Regions from separate parts of the Sphingobium sp. EM0848 genome, predicted to be linked through region 2. Evidence: predicted binding sites of a transcription regulator. Region 2 holds the regulator's gene; the other holds the start of a gene.
The links. The regulator LexA, encoded in region 2, represses DNA repair genes until DNA is damaged. The targets are predictions, from matches to a motif close to GTTCCNCNCTTGTTCT.
Positions count from the first base shown of each region.

Region 1: HUK73_RS13075 (MmcB family DNA repair protein) is a predicted target of LexA. The motif match lies at 1,690-1,705, and genes of this name have one in related genera.

Region 1 covers NZ_JABXWB010000001.1:2,685,378-2,689,196, reverse strand. Annotated here, with positions in the region: gene HUK73_RS13085 (SCO family protein) at 1-466, opposite strand, end outside; gene HUK73_RS13080 (ankyrin repeat domain-containing protein) at 539-1,138, shown strand; gene HUK73_RS13075 (MmcB family DNA repair protein) at 1,186-1,677, opposite strand; gene HUK73_RS13070 (cell wall hydrolase) at 1,784-2,431, opposite strand; gene HUK73_RS13065 (DUF1491 family protein) at 2,609-2,962, opposite strand; gene HUK73_RS13060 (PaaI family thioesterase) at 2,952-3,449, opposite strand; gene HUK73_RS13055 (PTS sugar transporter subunit IIA) at 3,409-3,819, opposite strand, start outside.
Region 2 covers NZ_JABXWB010000001.1:484,648-488,466, forward strand. Annotated here, with positions in the region: partial or broken gene HUK73_RS02410 (ComEC/Rec2 family competence protein) at 1-865, shown strand, start outside; gene lexA (transcriptional repressor LexA) at 856-1,527, opposite strand; gene HUK73_RS02420 (hypothetical protein) at 1,682-1,840, shown strand; gene HUK73_RS02425 (molybdopterin molybdotransferase MoeA) at 1,930-3,111, opposite strand; gene moaC (cyclic pyranopterin monophosphate synthase MoaC) at 3,108-3,593, opposite strand; gene trpC (indole-3-glycerol phosphate synthase TrpC) at 3,590-3,819, opposite strand, start outside.

The sequences.
Region 1 (3,819 bases), 2.2 Mb from region 2:
CGACGAAATCCTTTGCCACCTTGGCGATCTCATCCGGCGTGCCGGTCAGCCCGATCAGCCGGGGATGGAAAGCCGCGACATAGGTTTTCAACACCGCGGGCGTATCCCGGTCCGGATCGACGCTGATGAAGATCGGCTGGACCTTGGCCGCCAGCGTGGGCCTGTCCTTCTCGAACTTCGAAAAACCCTGCATGATCCGCTGCAAATCGACCGGGCAGACATCGGGGCAATAGGTATAGCCGAAATAGACCATCCGGTATTTGCCCTTGAAATCCTCCCAGCGGACCTTCTTCCCGTCCTGATCGGTCAGGGTAAAGGGCCCGCCGATCGCCGCTCCGTGCAGATCGCCGGGGATGCTTTCCCCGCTTGATGCATTGCCCCCCGTCCCCATATTACAAGCCGCCAGCAGGGCAGTCAGCGGCAGGGCGAGCGAAATCAGCGCTTTGTTCATGGCGCCGCCAGCCATGCCCTGCTATGGCCCGATTTGCAAATCCCAACGGGGCTTTTGAAGATTATGACAGGACGTTTTCCGGCTTGGATGGGCGTTGGCCGTGCCGCCGCTCTGGCATTGGCGCTGCTTGCACCGGTCGCGGCGCAGGCGCAATTTTCGGACAATTACAACTTTCTGAAGGCGGTCAAGGATGCCGACGGGCAGAAAGTGACCGACATGATCCAGAAGCCCGGCTCCACCGTCATCAACAGCCGCGACGTGAGCACGGGCGACACCGCCCTGCACCTGGTCGTGGCCAAGCGTGACAATAGCTGGCTGACCTTCCTGCTGGCCAAGGGCGCCAATCCGAACCTGACCGACAACAACGGCAACACGCCGCTGATGGACGCGGTGCAGGCCCGGTTCGAGGAAGGGGTGCGCAGCCTGCTCACCTATAATGCGCAGGTGGACAAGCCCAATGGCAGCGGCGAGACTCCCCTGATCCGCGCGGTGCAATTGCGGGATGTCGGTCTGGTCCGCCTGCTCGTGGCGCAGGGCGCCAACCCCGACAAGCGCGACACCATCGCGGGCATGTCCGCGCGGGATTATGCCGAGCGTGACGGCCGTACACCGGGTCTCGTCGAAGCGCTGAACGCGGCGAAAAGCACCGCCGCGCCGAAAGGACCGGTGCAGGGCCCGGTGTTCTGATTTCCCTTAGGGCACGCTGCGTTGGATGAAACGCAGCGCGCTTTCCATCACCACCCCAGTTCCGCTGCATGATCCGGGTCCGCCAGCGCCGTCAGCCGTCGCGCTGCACGCCGGGCGAAGCGCAGCGTTTCCGCCTTGCGCCGCGCCGCAGCCAGTGGCTCCATCGGCGCCGGCCGCACCAATTCCGCATCATATTGATCCGCCACGATCAGCCCGGTCCGGCCCGGCCATAGCGCCTCGCTGTCAAACAGCGACAGGTCGAAACCGGACGGCACCGCCCAGAAATACCGGTCGCAATAGTCGAAATAATCCGGCCATTTCATGTCACCCAACAGGTCGGCGCGGCTGCATTTGATTTCAACGATGGTGATGCGCCCGGCCCCATCCAGCGCCATGATGTCGGCGCGGCGGCCATTGGGCAGCGGCACTTCCAAAATCCCGCTCATGTCGTGGCGGAAGAAAAGGCGCAGCGTTCCCCGCGCCACCGCCAGCGCTGTACCGTCGGTCAAGGGCGAGCAGCTATCGATATCTGAAGTCATGATCGCGACTTTAGAACAAATAGGAAACAAAAAGAAAGGGCCGATTCAGGATAATCCCGAACCGACCCTGCTTCACCCCCTTCACGCCAGGCGTGAAAAGCGTATCTCAGCGATAGAAGATATGATTGTCGATGGCGGCGAGCTGACGCTTGCCCCAGCCCGGCGAAACGCGGCGAGCGTGGAAATAGAGCGCACCCTCGGCCTTGCTGTTCCAGCTGTCGTCCATCGCGATCTGGGCGATGGCGACGGCTTCGCGCCAGCTGTGGCTCGACATGTGGATCGACGGCATGCTGCCGCCGCGGACGAAACTGAACTGACCCGGCTGGTACACCACGCCGCACAGGCTGTCAGCGAAACGACCCGAATTGGCGCGGTTGATGATAACGCGGGCAACAGCCAGCTGACCTTCCAGGCTTTCGCCCTTGGATTCGAAATAGACAGCGCCGGCCAGGCACTTCATGTCACCTTCCACATCCTCGGGCACGCCCTGCGCGTCCACGAGAGCGGCCAGGTTGTCGGCCTTCACATCGTCGCTGTTGGAAAGAGGAGCCAGCGGCTGCGCGACTTCGCGCGGCGCGGCGAAATTGACGGCGGGCTTCGAACCGGCCGAGGGAGCTGCGAACTCCGAAGTCCCCGGAAGGGACGTGACCGACGGAGCAGCCTCACTGGCGCTCGACCTGTCGGCCGCAGTAACCGCCGCAGTGGCGGAAAGGGCAAATGCCGCGATGATCGCAGCTTTCAGACGAAAACTCATTACAGCTCAAAATCGTGCGGTTCTTGGCCGGGAACGTCAAATACCCCAAATCAACACGACGTCCGGCCGCCCCCCGTCTGCGTGTTTACCTGCATCCGCCCCCCATGGACGAAACTGGCAACCTGCGCGTTGAAAGCGTCGAAGGCCTGTGCCCGCGCGTGGAAAATGAGTCAACGATCAACAGATCGTTTCAGCGGCGAACCGTTGCGCATCCACGATATCAAGCTCGATAACCCACAGATCGGGGTCCGAACGGCGGCGACGCGCCAGATATTGGGAGAGCGCTTCCGCACCCTCATTCGGGTCCGGGCCGCATCGCACCATGCGATAACTGCCCGCAAAGTCGAAAACACGCTCATACAATCCCAGTTCCCGCCCTTTTTCAAGCGCTTGAACCAGAATGACGCCACTGATCTCATCGCCTTTGACCAGTATCGTCGCAAAACCGCCTTCGGCCGCGCTGCGCCGTACCAATATGCCGACCAGCATCGCGCTGGTCAGCCGGGGCGTGCTCAGTGAGTCAGGCGGCATAGCCCGGCAGCGAGGATAGCGGGAATTGCGAGCGCATGAAGGTGCCGGTGCCGCGCCCGACTTCTTCCCCCTCCTCATCGATCAGGCTGGCCTCGGCCACATAGACGCGCCGCTTGCCGCTGATCCACCGCCCCTCGGCGCGGATCCGGCCCGGCCCGATCGGGCGGGTGAAGAGCAGGTTGAAGCTGGTGGTCAGCAGGAACCGATCATTGACCAGGCTGTTCGCGGCGTAGAAGGCCGCATCGTCCAGCATCTTGAAATAAACGGTGCCATGGACCGCGCCGGCGGCATGGAACTGCGTCTCATCCACATCGAAATGGATGACCGACCGGCCTTCCTCGGTGATGGTGAGTTCCGACCGGAACAGGCGGTTGATCGGCGCGGACCGATAGAGATTCTCCAATGCCCGGAAATGCGCCGCCTCGCCGCTGGGCGAGGAACCGGCCTCAAGCCGCGTCACGCGCCTCGCCACCGGCAAGCAGGGCATGGAGCGCCGCCGTCGACTTGGCGCCGCGCAGGCGGACAACCTGTCCTTCGTCGCGCAGATAGCGGGACACGCGGGCCAGCGTCTTCAGATGCTCGGCCCCGGAATCGACCGGGGACAGCAGGGCGAAGACGATATCGACCGGCGCCTCATCCACCGCGTCGAAGGGCACGGCCGGATCGAGCAGAACGACCACGCCGCACATTTTCTGAAGGTCGGGAATCTTCGCATGGGGAATCGCAACGCCGCCGCCGAATCCGGTCGAACCCAGCTTCTCGCGTTCCAGCAGCGCGTCGGCCACCAGATCGGCGTTCAGGCCATAGGCCTTTGCCGCCAGAGCCGCAACTTTCTGAAATAACTGCTTCTTGCCGTT
Region 2 (3,819 bases):
GCTGGCGCCGATTGCGATCTTTCATTTCCACAAGGCGGGAGTGTTGGGATCGGTCGCCAATCTGGTGGCGATTCCGCTGACCACTTTTGTCGTCATGCCCTTTGAGGCGCTGGCCCTGTCGTTCGATCTCATCGGCTGGGGTGCGCCCTTCTGGTGGCTGACTGCGCGGGCGCTCGATCTGTTGCTGCTGGTCGCTCATGGGGTGGCGTCCAGCCCTTGGGCGATTGTGCGTTCCTCCGCGCAGTCGCCGGGGATGTTCGCGCTGATCCTGGCGGGCCTGCTCTGGTGTCTGCTGTGGCGCAGCCGGTGGCGTTGGGTGGGATTGATCCCGGTGGCGACGGGTGTGGCGATGATCCTGAAAAGTGCGCCGCCGGCTCTGCTGGTGACGGGAGATGGTCGCCATGTCGCGGTTCGCACCGCGAACGGGGGCATGGCCATTTTACGGGAGAGGGCGGGCAGCTATGTGCGCGACGCTCTGGCGGAGACTGCTGGCTATGACGGTGTGCTGGAGCCGATGGCGGCGCTGCCCGAAGCGCGCTGTTCGCTTGACCTGTGCGCGGTTCGGCTGACGGGCGGGGGACGGAACTGGACCGTGCTGGTAACGCGGAGCAGCGCCGTGATCGGCGGCGACATTCTCGCTCGGGACTGCGCAAGGGCGGATATCGTGATCAGCGACCGGCGTTTGCCATGGGCCTGTCGCCCACGATGGTTGAAAGCGGATCGCAGCCTGCTTGCGCGGACAGGAGGCCTTGCCATCGACCTTGACCGCCTGACTGTGCGCACGGTCAGGCAGGCGGGCGATCAGCATCCCTGGATCGCCCGGCCCATGACGGGACCGTTGCGATCCAGGCCAAGTCAGTTATAGCGGCGCAGCAACCCGGCGAGCTTGCCCTGGATGCGCACCTGCTGCGGATCGTAGATTTGCGGCTCATAGGCGCTGTTCGCTGGATCGAGCCGGACCTTCGGTCCTTCGCGCCGGAAATATTTGAGCGTCGCCTCGCTCTCATCGATCAGGGCGACGACGATCTGCCCTTCCCGTGCGACGTCGGTACGCTGGATCAGGGCGAAGTCGCCGTCGAGAATGCCGGCCTCCATCATGGAATCGCCCGCCACCTCCAGCGCATAATGATCGCCCGCACCCAGCAGGGCAGCCGGCACGGAGAGCATGTTCTGTCCCTCCAGCGCCTCGATCGGCACGCCAGCCGCGATCCGCCCGTGCAGGGGGATTTCCAGCACGTCATTGGCGGCGATGGGTGGGCTGGCCACCAGTTGCGGTTTGGGCGGAACGACCAACGGTTGCGGACGGTGCATGGCATCGGGAAGCTTCAGCACCTCCAGCGCGCGGGCGCGGTTGGGCAGGCGGCGAATGAAGCCGCGTTCTTCCAGCGCATTGATCAGGCGATGAATGCCGGATTTGGACCTGAGATCCAGCGCTTCCTTCATCTCTTCAAAGGAAGGGGAAACGCCCCCTTCCTCCAATCGGATCTGAATGAAGCTCAGCAATTCCTGTTGCTTGGGTGTCAACATGCCTGCTTGCCCTCTTTGGAACGGATGAAGAACGCATAGGAAACGAAAAGGGGTAAGTCAAGCGCCGCCAACCGTTGGCCGCATTTGCGGGAACGCGGGCGCGGACGGGCCGTTTAATCCCTGCCTTCCCCAAGGAGGTGAATAGGAGAGTCAGATGGCCAACCAGAAGAGTCAGGACAAGAATCAGCGCCGCGATCAGCAGGGGGGCGACCGCTCGGGCCAGGGTGGACGGCAGCAGCAGCAGGAGAACCGGCAGGGCCAGATGGGCAATGAACGGCGTCAGGACAAGGCACCTGACAAGCAACAGCGCTGAAGGGTTGGCTGTCATTCAGAAGATGATCTGAATGCCGGCGAATTTGCATCAGGACTGCACTGGAAGGGGTCGCGTCGCGGCCCCTTTCCTTATGAAAGTGGCAGGACCGTGACGGGATCGCCGGCAGCGGCTGGAGGCGATCCGGCGGGGCGCAGGATCAGGCAGTCGGCCATTGCCATGGCAGCGGTCGCCGCGCTGTCCTGCGAGGTGACGGAGACGATGCCTGCCTCGCTGCGATAGGCGCGCAGATAGTCGTCGCGCTCTCCGGTCGCGGGAAGGGGCGCGGCCAGGGTCGCGGGTGCGGTCCGGGGCAGGGGCGATGCCGAACCCATGAGATGACGCACCAGCGGCAGCAGGAACAGAGTCGCCGTGACGAAGGCCGACACCGGATTGCCGGGCAGGCCAAGGAAGATGGCGGAACCCAATGTGCCAGCCATCAGCGGTTTGCCGGGCCGCATCTTGATCTTCCAGAAATCCAGCGAGCCGCCCGCACTGGCGAAGGCGGGGCGAACGATATCGTGATCCCCGACCGACGCGCCGCCGGTCGAGACGATGATATCGGCTTGTGCGGCGCGGCTGAAGGCGTCGACCATGTTCTCGAGATCGTCGCGCACAATGCCAAGGTCGATGATCTCGCAAGGCAGGCTGCCGAGCAGCGCAGCCAGCATGGGCGCGTTGGAGGCGGGCAGCTCGCCGGGCTGGACCAGTGCGCCGGGGGGCACCAGTTCGTTGCCTGTCGAAAGCAGCGCAATGCGGGCCGGTCGGGCAACCGGCAGGGCGCCATGGCCGCCCAGCACGGCCAGGGCGATCTGGGCGGGTCCCAGCGTGGCGCCTGAGGGCAGGAGACGGTCGCCTGCACGGAAATCGGACGCGGCGGAGCGGACATTCCGGCCATATGCCAGCGGTCCGTCCGTGGCGCGAAGGACGTCGCCTTCCCGCGTTGCGTCCTCCTGGATCAATATGCTGTCCGCGCCCTGCGGCAGCGGTGCACCTGTGAAGATGCGGCATGCCTGACCGGGGGCGAGGGGCGGTGGCAAGGGGCCGCCCGCTGCGCTTTCGCCCGTCACATGCCATGGGCCGGGCCATTCGGCGGCGCGGATGGCGTAGCCGTCCATGGCGGAGAGATCGGCCCATGGCTGGTCGCGCAGCGCCGGAATGTCGCGGGTGAGCCAGCGTCCGGCGCAGGCGGGAATCGGGATATCCTCGGTCGGCAGGGTCGTGCCCAGCGCCATCAGGCGGCGTTGCGCCTCTGCGACAGGAAGCAGGTTCATGCCGTGCGTCCGCCTCCGGCCGTCCAGTTGCCGGACTTGCCGCCCTTCTTGGCGAGCAGACGGACCTCGCCGATGACCATGGTCTTGTCCAGCGCCTTGGCCATGTCATAGACGGTGAGCAGCGCGACCGTCGCGGCGGTGAGCGCCTCCATCTCCACCCCGGTCTGGCCCGCTGTTCGGGCCGTGGCGGTGACGGTGACGCCTGCCGAACCGAGGCCGAAATCGATCGTCACGCTGCTGAGCGCGATCGGGTGGCAGAGCGGGATCAGTTCGGCGGTGCGCTTGGCCGCCATGATCCCGGCGACGCGGGCGACGGCAAGGACGTCGCCCTTCTTCACCAATCCCTGAGCGATCGCGGCGGCGGCGTCCTCGCTCATGGCGATGTGGCCGGTGGCGACGGCTTCGCGTGCGGTCACCGCCTTGGCCGAGACATCGACCATGCGCGCCGCGCCATCCTCGTCCAGATGGGTGAGCCCGTTCATTCGCCCGTCAGCAGATTGTGGGTCGCGGTTTCGACATCGGCCTGCCGCATCAGCGTTTCGCCGACCAGGAAGCAGCGCACCCCATGTTCCGACATGGCGAGCAGATCCGCGTGGCTGCCGATGCCGCTTTCCGCGACGAAGGTGCAGCCTGCGGGCGCTTGCCCCACCAGTTCATAGGTGCGGGCGAAATCGACGGTGAAGTCGCGCAGGTCGCGGTTGTTGACGC